Regions from separate parts of the Streptomyces sp. NBC_00353 genome, predicted to be linked through region 4. Evidence: riboswitches for the same ligand, from Rfam matches in the RefSeq annotation. Region 4 holds a riboswitch; each other region holds the start of a gene.
What was found. Region 4 has a riboswitch for cobalamin ahead of OHA88_RS31285 (prenyltransferase/squalene oxidase repeat-containing protein). Riboswitches for the same ligand answer to the same signal wherever they lie in the genome.
Positions count from the first base shown of each region.

Region 1: another riboswitch for cobalamin. It lies ahead of OHA88_RS09285 (CbtB domain-containing protein); the one in region 4 lies ahead of OHA88_RS31285 (prenyltransferase/squalene oxidase repeat-containing protein).
Region 2: another riboswitch for cobalamin. It lies ahead of OHA88_RS18215 (ribonucleoside-diphosphate reductase subunit alpha); the one in region 4 lies ahead of OHA88_RS31285 (prenyltransferase/squalene oxidase repeat-containing protein).
Region 3: another riboswitch for cobalamin. It lies ahead of OHA88_RS34000 (cobalamin biosynthesis protein); the one in region 4 lies ahead of OHA88_RS31285 (prenyltransferase/squalene oxidase repeat-containing protein).

Region 1 covers NZ_CP107985.1:1,948,540-1,951,739, forward strand. The annotation lists gene OHA88_RS09275 (GNAT family N-acetyltransferase) at 1-365, shown strand, start outside; gene OHA88_RS09280 (CbtA family protein) at 455-1,228, opposite strand; gene OHA88_RS09285 (CbtB domain-containing protein) at 1,257-1,475, opposite strand; adenosylcobalamin (AdoCbl) riboswitch at 1,479-1,627, opposite strand; gene OHA88_RS09290 (histidine phosphatase family protein) at 1,755-2,351, shown strand; gene OHA88_RS09295 (Asp23/Gls24 family envelope stress response protein) at 2,599-3,093, shown strand.
Region 2 covers NZ_CP107985.1:4,047,840-4,051,039, reverse strand. The annotation lists gene OHA88_RS18215 (ribonucleoside-diphosphate reductase subunit alpha) at 1-1,382, opposite strand, end outside; cobalamin riboswitch at 1,526-1,650, opposite strand; gene OHA88_RS18210 (GNAT family N-acetyltransferase) at 1,704-2,204, opposite strand; gene mctP (monocarboxylate uptake permease MctP) at 2,558-3,200, opposite strand, start outside.
Region 3 covers NZ_CP107985.1:7,544,650-7,547,849, reverse strand. The annotation lists gene OHA88_RS34010 (inorganic phosphate transporter) at 1-1,131, shown strand, start outside; gene OHA88_RS34005 (hypothetical protein) at 1,144-1,377, shown strand; cobalamin riboswitch at 1,542-1,672, shown strand; gene OHA88_RS34000 (cobalamin biosynthesis protein) at 1,823-2,803, shown strand; gene OHA88_RS33995 (cobyric acid synthase) at 2,800-3,200, shown strand, end outside.
Region 4 covers NZ_CP107985.1:6,942,394-6,945,593, forward strand. The annotation lists gene OHA88_RS31275 (energy-coupling factor transporter transmembrane component T) at 1-11, opposite strand, end outside; gene OHA88_RS31280 (SCO2322 family protein) at 8-700, opposite strand; gene OHA88_RS31285 (prenyltransferase/squalene oxidase repeat-containing protein) at 697-1,962, opposite strand; cobalamin riboswitch at 2,027-2,211, opposite strand; gene OHA88_RS31290 (phosphomannomutase/phosphoglucomutase) at 2,296-3,200, opposite strand, start outside.

The DNA.
Region 1 (3,200 bases), 5.0 Mb from region 4:
CCATCGGCGGAGTCGGTTTCCACGGTGTCCCGGACGACCGGGGGCAGGTCACGATCGGCTACGGCCTGATACCGGCAATGCGCGGAAAGGGGTACGCCTCCGAGGCCCTGCGTGCACTGCTGGAGATTGCCCGTGCCGCGGGTGTCGCGTCGGTCAGGGGCGACGCCGACCTCGACAACACCGCGTCCCAGCACGTCATGGCAGCGGCGGGCATGCACTTCGTCGGGGAGGACGACCTGCTGAGGCATTACCGGATCGACTGGACGGCCGGACCGGCGGCCGAACCCGGGGGCGGAGCGACTGCGACGAACGGAGCCGCCGGGTCCGAACCTTCTCCCGAGGTCTCCGCTCGACGTCCGTCATGACGCCGGGCACCCGGGCGGCTCTGCCCCGACCACGACTGAACCCGCCAGGCGTCTCCTGGCGGGTTCGGTCGTAGCGGATTTTCGGCCGGTCAGCCGGCAGCGGTGGCCGTGCGGGATGCCGTGCCGCCACCCGCCGGGACCGTGTCCGGTCCCGGCACCAGCAGCCGTTCGGTCAGGTAGCCGAAAAACAGACCGAAAGTGGTCCAGAGCGTGGCCTGAACGGCGAGGGTGGCGAGGCGGAACTCCCACAGCAGACCAGCCGGGAAGTCCTTGCCGACCTCGTTGAACGAGGGCAGGAAAGCGTAGGCGAGACCGATGACGAGGACGTAGCCGGCGGATGCGGCGATCGTCGCGTTCCAGTTGCCCAGGCGAGGAGCCAGCCGCTTGCCGAGGATGACGGCCGCAACGGCGAGCAGCACGCTGAGAGCGACCATGAGGAAGAACAGGGCGGTGCGTTGGCCGATCGTGTCGGGGTTGCCGACGGCCGGCGGGTTGGCCGGGTATTTGAGGAACGGCACGACATACACGGTCAGCAGGGCGCCGAACGCGATCAGTGCAGACGTGGCCCGCGGGCCGAACCTGCCGATGCGGCCGAGGGCGTAGCAGAAGACGAGCGCGGCGATGCCGCCGATGGCCACGCCGAAGACGAGGACACCGGTGGCGAGGCCGGCCGTGGACTGCATCGTGCGGCTGACGAGTTCCTCGCCGCCGCCGTGGTCGTGGCTGTGTGCCTCTTCGAGGGCGATCGCCGCGTCGACCCGCGACTCTCCGAGGAAGTAGGCGACGGCAAGTGCGAGCGCGCCCGCGACGAGGCCGGCCAGCATGCCGCGGACCAGCAGGGCTCTGACGGATATGGAGTTCATGAGGGGTTCCCCTGGCTTGCGCGGCGTGTCAGTGGCAGGGGAAACCGAGCAGGTGGCGACCGTCATGTACCCACTCGTGGACACCCTCGCCGGAGATGACCGAAGTGGCGCCCTGCTCGGCGCCGACGAAGTACAGCAGGACGAGCATGAGAATGCCGAAGAAGACCGCCCATGGGGCGATGGCCTTCAGCGAGATGGGGGTGATGGCGGGTGATGCGACGGCGGCGGGGGCAGCAGTCTGTGCCATGGCAGAACCTCCTGGGGGAACACGCGTCCCGATCGTGGTGCCTGAGACGACAGCGCTGGGTCTGACTTCCCGTACGGATACGGGTTCACAGTGGCGCGACCGTGCCGGATTCTCACCGGACTTCCATCACACCGTCGTCATGTTCGTCGCGACCATACCGTCTGGGAGCACCCCGCCGCCATGGCACCATCTGCCCACCCCACAGCCCTGGATGCCATGGTGTGCTTACTGAAGAGGCCACAGTTCAGGGAGTTGACGCGGGTGTTGACGGTACGGGTGATGTTGATCTCACCGGCGCTCAACGCGGCGCTGCGCGAGGCCCGGTTCGACGGCGACGCCCCGCTCGACGCGTCCGGCGTCCGGCGGGCGCGTGCGGCCGCGGCCGCGGTGCCTGCTGCCGATCGCCGGGTGCACGGCCCGGACGAACGGTGCACCGGGACCGCCGAGGCATTGGGTCTGCGGTCCGATCCCGAACCTGCCCTTCGTGGCTGGGACTTGGGGCGCTGGAGCGGGCAACGGCTGGCGGAGGTGAGCCGGGACGAGCCGGGGGCGGTATCGGCCTGGCTGTCCAAGCCCTCGGCGGCCCCGCACGGCGGTGAGTCGCTGCTGGATCTGCATGCGCGGGTGGGCGGCTGGCTGGATTCGCTGCATCGGGAGGGCGCCGATGACGGCAGCGTGCTCGCCGTGGCCGAACCCGCGGTGGTGCGGGCCGCGGTCGTGCATGCGCTGGGCCTTCCGCCCCAGACATTCTGGCGGTTGGACGTCGCTCCGCTGACGCTGACCGAGCTCAGCGGCCGGTCCGGGCGGTGGAACCTGCGTTGCGGGCGGCCCCTGGGCACCGGAACCGACGAGACCACCGCACTGCACAGACAGTAGCCGGACGAGTCGTATCCGTGATGGATCACGGAATCACGTGCGCCGCTTTCGCCATGCGTCACGACGGACTTCACCTCCCCGCCCCGGACCGGAGAGCCGACGCCCGAGACCGGACTCCCCCACAGCGACCCACTCCCCTCAGTGACGGGCCCGACCGTGCACTCTTCCGCTCAAGCAATGCTGACAAATAGTACGTAAAATGGCCAAGGCGATCGAGCCCACCTCCTCTTCGGAAGGGCGACCGACCATGAGCGATCAAACGCAGCTGAGCCGGCCCGAGACCACCCGCCCGGCATCCGAGTCCACGCACGGAGCGGGACCGCATGGCGAAAACCGCCGAACGGAGCCCGGGGCACGGGGGCGTACCACGATCGCCGACGGCGTAGTGGCGAAGATCGCCGGGCTGGCGGCCCGGGGCGTGCCCGGGGTCCAGAGCATGGGCGGAGGATTCGTCCGCGGTATGGGGACCGTGCGGGATCGAGTGCCCGGAGCGGGAAGCCGGTCCGTCACCAGCGGTGTCAAGGTCGAGGTCGGCGAGGTTCAGACCGCTGTCGACCTGTCGATCATCGTCGAATACGGCTTCCCGATCGTCGAGCTCGCGGGCGATGTCCGGACCGAGGTGATCGCCGCCATCGAGCGGATGACCGGTCTGGAGGTCGTAGAGGTCAACATCACGGTGACCGACGTGAAGCTGCCCGACGAGGAAGAGGAGCAGCAGGCGCCGGAGAGGCGAGTCGCGTAGTGGTTCGCCGGACCGGATCGCGCCTGGTCGAAGGGGGTGCCCATCGGCCGTGTCGTCGGCCTGGAACCTCGGCTGTCTCCCGAGGCCCATCGGATGTTCGCCTGGTA
Region 2 (3,200 bases), 2.9 Mb from region 4:
ACCGAACCGAGGTTGCAGACGGCCGTCTCGCCGTCGTCGGTGACTTCGAGGATCTCGGTGCACAGGTTCGACGAGTGGACGACGCGGCCCGGCTCGGCGGTCTGGTTCGCGGTCCGGTTGGAGGCGTCCTTGAAGGTCATCCAGCCCTGGCCGGTCTGCGCGAGGGTCCGCATCATCCGGCCGTACAGCTCACGCGCCGGCATCGACTTGCGGGCCAGGCCCTTGGCCTCGGCGGCCCGGTACGCGGCGTCGAACTCGTCGCCCCACAGGTCGACCAGCTCGGGCACGTCAGCGGGCGAGAACAGCGACCAGTCGCCGTCCGTGTCGACCCGGCGCATGAACTCGTCCGGGATCCAGTGCGCCAGGTTGAGGTTGTGCGTACGCCGCTGGTCCTCACCGGTGTTGTCGCGCAGCTCCAGGAACTCCTCGATGTCCGCGTGCCACGTCTCCAGGTAGACGGCGGCGGCGCCCTTGCGGCGGCCGCCCTGGTTCACCGCGGCGACCGAGGCGTCGAGTGTCTTCAGGAACGGCACGATGCCGTTGGAGTGCCCGTTGGTGCCGCGGATCAGCGAACCGCGGGCGCGGATCCGGGAGTACGAGAGGCCGATGCCGCCCGCGTGCTTGGAGAGCCGTGCCACCTGGTGGTAGCGGTCGTAGATCGAGTCGAGCTCGTCCAGCGGCGAGTCCAGCAGATAGCAGGAGGACATCTGCGGGTGCCGGGTGCCGGAGTTGAAGAGTGTGGGGGAGGACGGGAGGTAGTCGAGACGGCTCATCAGGCCGTACAGCGAGGCGACCTCGTCCACTGCGCGCGCCGAGTCGTCCTCGGCGAGACCGGCCGCGACCCGCAGCATGAAGTGCTGTGGCGTCTCGATGACCTGACGGGTGTGCGGGTGGCGCAGCAGATAGCGGCTGTGCAGCGTCCGCAGCCCGAAGTAGCCGAACCGGTCGTCGGCGCCGTCGGCGAGCGACTGCTCGACCAGCGCGTCGAGCCGGGCCGCGTGGAGCGCCACGAACGCGGCCGTGCGGTCCGCGATCAGACCTTCGCGGTGGCCGACGGAGACCGAGGCGGAGAAGGACACCGCGCCCTGACCGGCCGCCTCGTCCGCGATGGTGCGGGTGAGGAGGCGGGCGGCGAGCCGGGAGTACGCGGGGTCCTCGGAGATCAGACCTGCGGCGGCCTCGGTGGCCAGCGAACGCAACTCTGCTTCGTCCGACCGGGCGTTGCGCCCGCGCAGCGCGGCTGCGGCGACGCGACCGGGGTCGGTGTCGGGCAGATCGACGGTGAGGTCGGTCAGGGTCCGCAGCAGTGCGGTCCCGGGTCCGTCGTTCGCGGTTCCCGTGGACTCGGCGACTGAAGCCGGATCGGCTGGCGCGATGGTCATGTGGTGCTCTCCCTCGCTCGGCTCGGGGCCGGGCGGGGAGCGGGGCAGCCGGGCAGAGGCGGGCCCGGAAAAGAGGGCAGCACTCCGTGCGGCGTCCACCGGCCCATCCGCGAGGCCCGGACGTCTGGGCGTCCGGATCGGTCGAGCCGGACGCGCTGTCGGCAGGTCCTCGGACTTACAGGGTGCGCAAAAGTACACCGATCACACCGTTGCGGGACAGTTCCGGATTCACACCGGATTTCCCTGCGGCGACAGCGAGCACGAGCATACATGTGGGGGCCGCCCGATGAGACAGCCCCCACATGTTGTGTCGTACGCGGTTCACAGGGTGAGGCTGTAGGTGAGCAGCTGGAGGCCTGGAATGGGATACCAGTCGCGCTCCGGAGTCCGTGCGAAGCCCAGTCGACGGTAGATGCGGTGCGCCCCGAGCATGGCCGGCTGCGTCGACAGGACGAGCCGCGCGACGCCGTCCGTACCCCGTGCGCGGTCGATACAGGCCCGTACGAGCGCCTCACCCGCCCCGAGGCCACGCGCCTCCGGCGCGACGGCGAGCATCCGGAATTCGGCCTCGTCGGGGCCGGCGATGTCGGCCCACGGGTTGCCGGGCGGTGCGTATGTCACGCCGCCCAGTACCCGGCCGTCGGCACCGACCGCGACGAGCACGTCGGCCTCGGCGGCGCGGCGCGGCACGTCGCGGAGTCGTTCGAGATACGGGTCGTCGGCACCGAGGTCGAGCAGGCCGTCGTCGAGGTACGCGAATGCGGTGATCTCGCCGAGAAGGTGGTGTTCGCTGGGGTCGACGGCCCTGATCGATATGTCCATGGCGGAAGTCTGCCGTACGGGGCGCGGGGCGCGGGGTGCGCGCCCAGGGGCACCAGGGGTGCCGCTCCTGACCGAAACCGGTGTGGCCCGCCCGGCCACGGATTTGTCCTCCGTCGTCGGGCGGGCCACATGTATCACTGGCGTGCAGGCTTAGGGCCTCTCGCTTGGATCAGGCTGGGGGGCTCGCGGGGTCTGGCACGCACATCTGCCGCGTTGTCGTCGGTTTTCCCCAAGCTCTCGGCTTCGCTCGAGCAGGGGAGACCCCATTCGCTCCGCGTGGGCTCCTTCCTCCGCCCTGCAGCTGCACGCACCGGACCCCGCTCCCTGATCCGGCCTGATCCAAACGAAAGACCCTACTTGGTCGACGGGCTCGCGTCGGGGGAGCCGGCCGGCTCAGGCCTGGCCAACGGGAGTTCGACCTTCACGCCCGGGTCGCCCGCGTCCGCCGTGTAGTCGGACGGTGACGTCTCGTCGATTCCGGCCGGGGCCTTCACCGCGTTCAGGACGAACGTCAGCACCACCGTCACCACCACGTTCAGTACGAACGCCGTCAGGCCGATGTAGCCGATCTCGCCGATCCCCGGGATCTCCTTCGAGGAGCCGCCGAAGTGCGCCTGGGTCGGGCTCGCCACCCCGTACGCGGCGAGCGTGCCGTAGACCATGCCGACCGCCCAGCCGGCGAGCAGCGCCCAGCGGTGGAACCACCGGGTGAACAGGCCGCCGACCAGCGCCGGGAACGTCTGCAGGATCCAGATCCCGCCCAGCAGCTGGAAGTTGATCGCGACCGTCTTGTCCATCGTGAGGACGAAGGCGAGCGCACCGACCTTCACCAGCAGCGACACCAGCTTGGAGACCTTCGTCTCCTGGGCCGGGGTCGCGTCGGGCTTCAGGAAGTCCTTGTAGATGTTCCGGGTGAAGAGGTTGGCGGCTGCGATCGACATGATCGCGGCGGGCACCAGCGCGCCGATACCGATCGCGGCGAACGCCACCCCGGCG
Region 3 (3,200 bases), 600 kb from region 4:
GTCGGCGCGTTCCTGTCGATCGAGGTCGCCAAAACGATCTCCGGCGGGATCATCAACGAGAACGGGCTGCGGACAGAAGTCATCTTCGCGGCCCTCGTCGGCGCCATTCTGTGGAATCTGCTGACCTGGCTGGTCGGCCTGCCGTCCAGTTCCTCCCACGCCCTCTTCGGCGGACTCATCGGCGCCGCGGTGATGTCGGCGGGCTGGTCCTCGGTCGACGGCGGCACCGTCGTCACCAAGGTGCTGCTCCCCGCGGTCGCCGCCCCGGTCGTCGCCGGTCTCGCCGCACTGCTGGCGACCAGGCTGACGTACCGGATCGGCGGCAAGGTCCGTAACGACGCCCAGGAGAAGGCCACCGCCAAGGGCTACCGCGCCGGCCAGATCGCCTCGGCCGGACTGGTCTCGCTCGCCCACGGCACCAACGACGCGCAGAAGACCATGGGCATCATCACCCTGGCCCTGGTCACCGGCGGCGTTCTCTCCCCCGGCTCCAACCCGCCGGTCTGGGTCATCGTCTCCGCCGGTATGGCCATCGCGCTCGGCACCTACCTCGGCGGCTGGCGCATCATCCGCACCATGGGCAGTGGCCTCACCGAACTCAAGCCGCCGCAGGGCTTCGCCGCCCAGACCAGCGCGGCCACGGTCATCCTGGCCTCCTCGCACCTCGGCTTCTCCCTCTCCACCACCCAGTCGTGCTCCGGCGCCGTGATGGGTGCGGGACTGGGCCGCCGGGGCGGTGTGGTCCGCTGGTCCACCGCGACCCGGATGTTCGTCGCCTGGGGTCTGACCCTGCCGGCCGCCGGTCTGGTCGGTGCGGGCGCGGAATTCCTCACCAAGCAGGGCACCTGGGGTGTCGTCGTCGTCGCCATGCTGCTGATCGGCGGGTCCGCCGCCATCTGGCTGCTGTCCCGCCGCAAGCCGGTCGGTCACGACGATGTCGCTCCCGACGCCGAACCGGCGGGTGTCATCACCACCGCCATGGCGGCCGTCACCCCGCCGCCCACCGGGGCCGCGGCTGCGGCCACGACGGCGGACGCGACCGCAGCCACGGACGCGGACACGGACCTCAAGACCACCATCCCGGCCCCGGCCGGAACCGTCGCCGATCCGGCGCGGCCCGCCACGGTGTAAGGACAGATCACCATGAACATCGACTGGGCAGCTCTCGGTTCCGTCTTCGGCGTCTCCCTCGTCGTCACCGTGGCGCTGGTGGGCCTCTTCACCCTGGGCATCGTCGGCCTCTCCAAGCAGCCGGAACCGGCGGCGCAGGGCGGCTCCACCTCAGGCTCCCTGGTACTCGCCCGCACCGGCGCGTACCTCTGCTTCGGGCTCTGCGCGGCCGCGGTCGCGTACGGGATCTATCTGATCGTCGCCTGAGCACCAACCCGCACTCCGTCATCGGGGTCTCATCGGGCCGGACACACCTCGCGTGTGTCCGGCCCGATGTGCGTCTGCGCACACTGCGCCGCCGCAGGTCAAGGCCAGGTTGACGGGCATTCGCGGAGCGTGGTGGACTGCCGGAGCCATTTACGGCGACAGCAGAGGAAGCCGGTGCGAATCCGGCGCGGTCCCGCCACTGTCACCGGGGAGCAGTCCCCCACACCGGAAGTCACGGCTCGCGCAGGCGGGTTGGAAGGCCGGGGGAACTGCGGATCCGGGAGCCAGGAGACTCTCGCCGCCGGTCACGTCGAACCAGGGCGCGGACCCTGAGTGAGGACATATCGCCATGCCCGGCTGCCGTGCGTCGTCGTCCGTTTCTGTGCCGCTCCCACCAGGAGCCGGCTGTACGAAGGTCCTTCGAGGCGCAACGGCCGGCTGAGCCGTGCGAGCCGACCGCATCTTCGCGTACGGCGCCACGGCCGGTCTGATCGGCGATCTGCTGCTCGGTGATCCCCGCCGGCGGCATCCGGTCGCCGCGTTCGGACGGGCCGCCGCAGCCGTCGAGCGCCGCCTGTGGCGCGACCACCGCGGGTGGGGCGCACTGCACACCCTGGTCTGCGCCGGAGGGGCCGCGGGCGGAGCCGCACTGGCCGCCCGTGCCGTACGCCGTCATCCCGCCGCATCCGTCGCCCTCACCGCGGCCGCCACCTGGTCGGTCGTCGGCGGCACCTCGCTGGGGCGCGAGGCCCGCGCCATCGGCGGCGCGCTGGCCGCCGGTGACATCGCACTGGCCCGTGAGCGGCTCCCCCATCTGTGCGGCCGCGACCCGCACTCCCTCGACGGGCCGCAGATCGCCCGCGCCGTGGTGGAGTCCGTCGCCGAGAACACCTCCGACGCGGTGGTCGGCGCGCTGGTGTGGGGCGCGCTGGGCGGCGTGCCCGGACTCGTCGCCTTCCGGGCCGTCAACACCCTCGACGCCATGGTCGGGCACAAATCACCCCGCCATCTGCGCTACGGCTGGGCCTCGGCCCGGCTGGACGACGTCGTCGGCTGGCCCGGTGCCCGTCTCACGGCCGCGCTCGCCGTGGTTGCCGGGGGGCAGCCACGTCGGGCGGTACGCGCCTGGCGGGCCGACGCCGGCAAGCACCCGAGCCCCAACGCGGGGCCGGTGGAGGCCTCGTTCGCGGGCGCGCTCGGCGTACGGCTCGGCGGGACCCTGGCGTACGGCGGCCGTGTCGAGCACCGGCCGGTGCTGAACGGCACGGCCGGCCGTGCGGTGGAGACCGAGGACATCGAGCGCGCGGTGCGGCTGTCGCGCCGGGTGGGGGTGCTGGCCCTCGGCGTGTGCGCGGCGGGCCGGCTGATCGCGGGGAGGCGGTCGTCCACGGGGCGGCGCCCGGCCGCGGGACGGAGCGGAAAATGAGCGGCGGACTGCTTGTCGCCGGAACCACGTCGGACGCGGGCAAGAGCGTCGTCACGGCAGGCATCTGCCGCTGGCTGGTGCGCCAGGGGGTGAAGGTCGCGCCGTTCAAGGCGCAGAACATGTCGCTGAACTCGTTCGTCACCCGCGAGGGCGCGGAGATCGGACGTGCGCAGGCGATGCAGGCCCAGGCAGCCCGGGTGGAGCCGACCGCGCTGATGAACCCGGTACTGCTCAAGCCCGGCAGCGACCGCTCCAGCCAGGTCGTCCTGATGGGCAGGCCGGTGGGCGAGATGAGTGCACGCGGCTACCACGGGGGACGGCAGGAGTCGCTGCTCTCCACGGTCGTGGACTGTCTGGAACAGCTTCGGGGCACGTACGACGCGGTGATCTGCGAGGG
Region 4 (3,200 bases):
GAGACGGTCATCCGCGGCGGCGGCGGGCCTGCACCACTGCGGCGACGCCGAGCAGAAGGACGGCGGCGACACCGGCGAGCACCCCGGCGGACGGACCGCCGCGGCCGCTCCCCGGGTGGGCCGAGGCGGACGGGCTCGCGGGTGCCTGCGACGTACCGTCGGCGTGCCCGGTGCCGGAGACCTGCTCACCGCAGCCCGAGGCCGGATAGCCGGAGATCGCGCAGAGCAGTGCCTCGCTGCTGTAGCGCAGCGGCTTGGCCACGGAGGCGAGGGCCTCCGCGGCGCTCGCGTCCTCGGCGACCTGCGCGCATGCGGTACGCGGCGCGGGCGGCGTCTCCCCGTCCGGGGCGTCCGCCGCCGTGCCGGGGTCGATGACGAGCGCGATCCGCTTGGTGCCGTCCTTGGCGGGGGTGTCCGCACAGATCACCGCGAAGTCGGGGGCGCGGCGCGGTTTCGCCGAGTCCTGGGAGTCCTCGCTCACCGAGAACCGGAAGCCCTGCACCGCACCGTCGTCGGGCCGGACCAGCGACGGGCCCTGGGTGGCGTACGCCCAGCCCGTCCCCTTGCCCTCCCAGAACGACCAGTAGCGGTAGCCGGCCGCGTGGGCGGTGCCCGCACCGAGCACGGTCAGGACGGCGCCGAGAACGAGCAGCAGGGCGCCCGCCGTCGGCCACCCGGATCGATTGCCCGCCCGGTTCACAGCTGCGGGGTCTTCCGGCGGCTGCTGATGAGGAAGCCGACGCCGGCACCGGCGGCGAGACCGATACCGACGAGCCACCACACCCCGAGACCGGCGTCGTCGCTGGTGCCGTCCTGCGCCGCGTAGTCGCTGGTGGCCGGCGAGGGTGTGTGGGCGGCGGCCGGCTTCGGTCCGGTCGCGTTCAGCCGCTCGACCAGGTCGACGCCGCCGAAGTCGCGGGCATCGGCGCCGGTCGTGTGCGCGGCCACGACCAACTGGGCGTAGGCGGCCGGGCCGTTCTCGGCCGCCCAGGGCGCGGCGTTCTTCTTCAGCCAGCCGAGCGCGCCGGCCGCCTTGTCCTGGTGGCCCGTGGCGGCCAGGGCGACGACCGCGTCCGCGGTGTTGCCGAAATCGGGCTGCTCGGTGGTGTCGGTGGCGCCCGGCATCGGGGGCTGGTTCAGGTGGCCGGTCTTCGCGAGGGCGCCCGCGAGATAGTGGGCACCGTTCTGGGCGGCCTGCTCGGGCTTGACGACGGCACCCTTGTGGCAGGTGGGCGCCTTGTCCTCGGACGCGGAATTGTTCCAGGCGGCCAGCCCCTTGCCCATCGAACCGAGCACTCCGGCCGCGGTGGCGTCCGCGTTGGCGGCGAGCTTGCCGGCCTTGTCGGGCTGGTACGCGAACGCGCCGCCGTCCTTGCCGCCGCACGGGATGGCCAGTTCGAGCAACGCGTCGTACGGCGTCCTGCCGCCCTTGGTCGTCACATCGCCGAGCCGCTGGCCCCGCTTGGCCAGGGCGCCGATCACGATCGAGGTGGAGTTGGCGTCGCTGGGCGAGCCCGGGTTGTAACCCCAGCCGCCGTCCTCGTTCTGAACGGACTTCAGCCAGTCGACCCCGTTGTCGACGGCATCGCCGTGCCCGCCGACCTCGGCCAGCGCCTGGACCGCGGCGGCGGTGGCATTGGTGTCCGTCATGGTCTTCGCGTCGCACGGCTTGCCGGCATCTGCGCGGTACGAGGCGTAGGCGCCGCTGTCGCACTGCTGGGCGACCAGCCAGTCGACGGACGCGGCGGCGGGCGTGACCCCTTCGAGCCGCTGGGCGATGAAGGCCAGCGACTGCCTCCAGACCCCGTCGTACGTCGGGTCCTTGGTGCCGTACAGCCCGGACGGCAGTGCGACGGACGGGGTGGGCGACGGAGACGGCGCCGCCACCGCGGCCGGGGCAGCGGCCGCACAGAGCACGGTGGCGGTGGCGGCGAGCGTTGCTGCGGTGCGGCGAACGGTCATGGTGGGCTGGGCCTCTCCTGCGGTGGGAACCGGGCACAGGCACACTCAGGCACCAGGCTCCGGCCCCGTATGCCTCGACGGTGCCGGTCACCGGGGTTCCGGTGACGCGAGCCGGTCACGACCGCGGACAGGGCATTCCGACTTACCGCTGTGTCAGCGGCTCACGGTTGCGTGGTCAGCGCCGGATTCGCACCGGCTTCCCCCTGAACGGGCATGATGACGACTCGCACACTCTACCGGGGCGTAGCCCGCCCCTTCGGGCGGAGGGGCGCCCGGAACAGCGACGTACGTCACCCGTGGGGCCGGGGCGGGACGGAGCGGTGGGAGAGGAGGTCAGCCCCTGATGACCGCCAGTGCCTCGTCGCGAACCCTGGCCATGGTGGCCTCGTCCCGGGCTTCGACGTTCAGGCGGAGGAGCGGCTCGGTGTTGGAGGGGCGGACATTGAACCACCAGTCCGCTGCCGTGACGGTCAGGCCGTCGAGTTCGTCGAGGGTGACTCCCTCACGGCCGGCGTAGGCAGCGGTGACCGCGGTGAGGCGGTCGGCCCGGTCGGCGACCGTGGAGTTGATCTCGCCGGAAGCGGCATAGCGGTCGTACCCCGCGACCAGTGCGGACAGGGGACCGTCCTGCCCGCCGAGCGCCGCCAGCACATGCAGGGCAGCGAGCATCCCGGTGTCGGCGTTCCAGAAGTCCTGGAAGTAGTAGTGCGCGGAGTGCTCGCCCCCGAAGATCGCCCCGGACCGGGCCATCTCCGCCTTGATGAAGGAGTGCCCGACGCGCGTACGCACCGGGGTGCCGCCGTGCTCACGGACCACCTCCGGCACCGACCACGAGGTGATCAGATTGTGGATGACCACGCCCGAGCCGCCGTGGCGGGCCAGCTCCCGGGCCGCCACCAGCGCGGTGATCGCCGACGGCGAGACCGGATCGCCGTGCTCGTCGACGACGAAACAGCGGTCCGCGTCTCCGTCGAACGCGATACCGAGGTCGGCGCCCTCGTCACGCACCCGCTTCTGCAGGTCGACGATGTTGGCCGGATCGAGCGGGTTCGCCTCGTGGTGGGGGAACGTCCCGTCCAGCTCGAAGTACATCGGGACCAGATCCAGCGGGAGGCCCGCGAAGACCGTCGGCACGGTGTGCCCGCCCATTCCGTTGCCCGCGTCCACCACCACCTTCAGCGGCCGGATCGACGTCACGTCCACCAGAGAGAGCAGGTGGGCGGCGTAGTCCTGCAGGG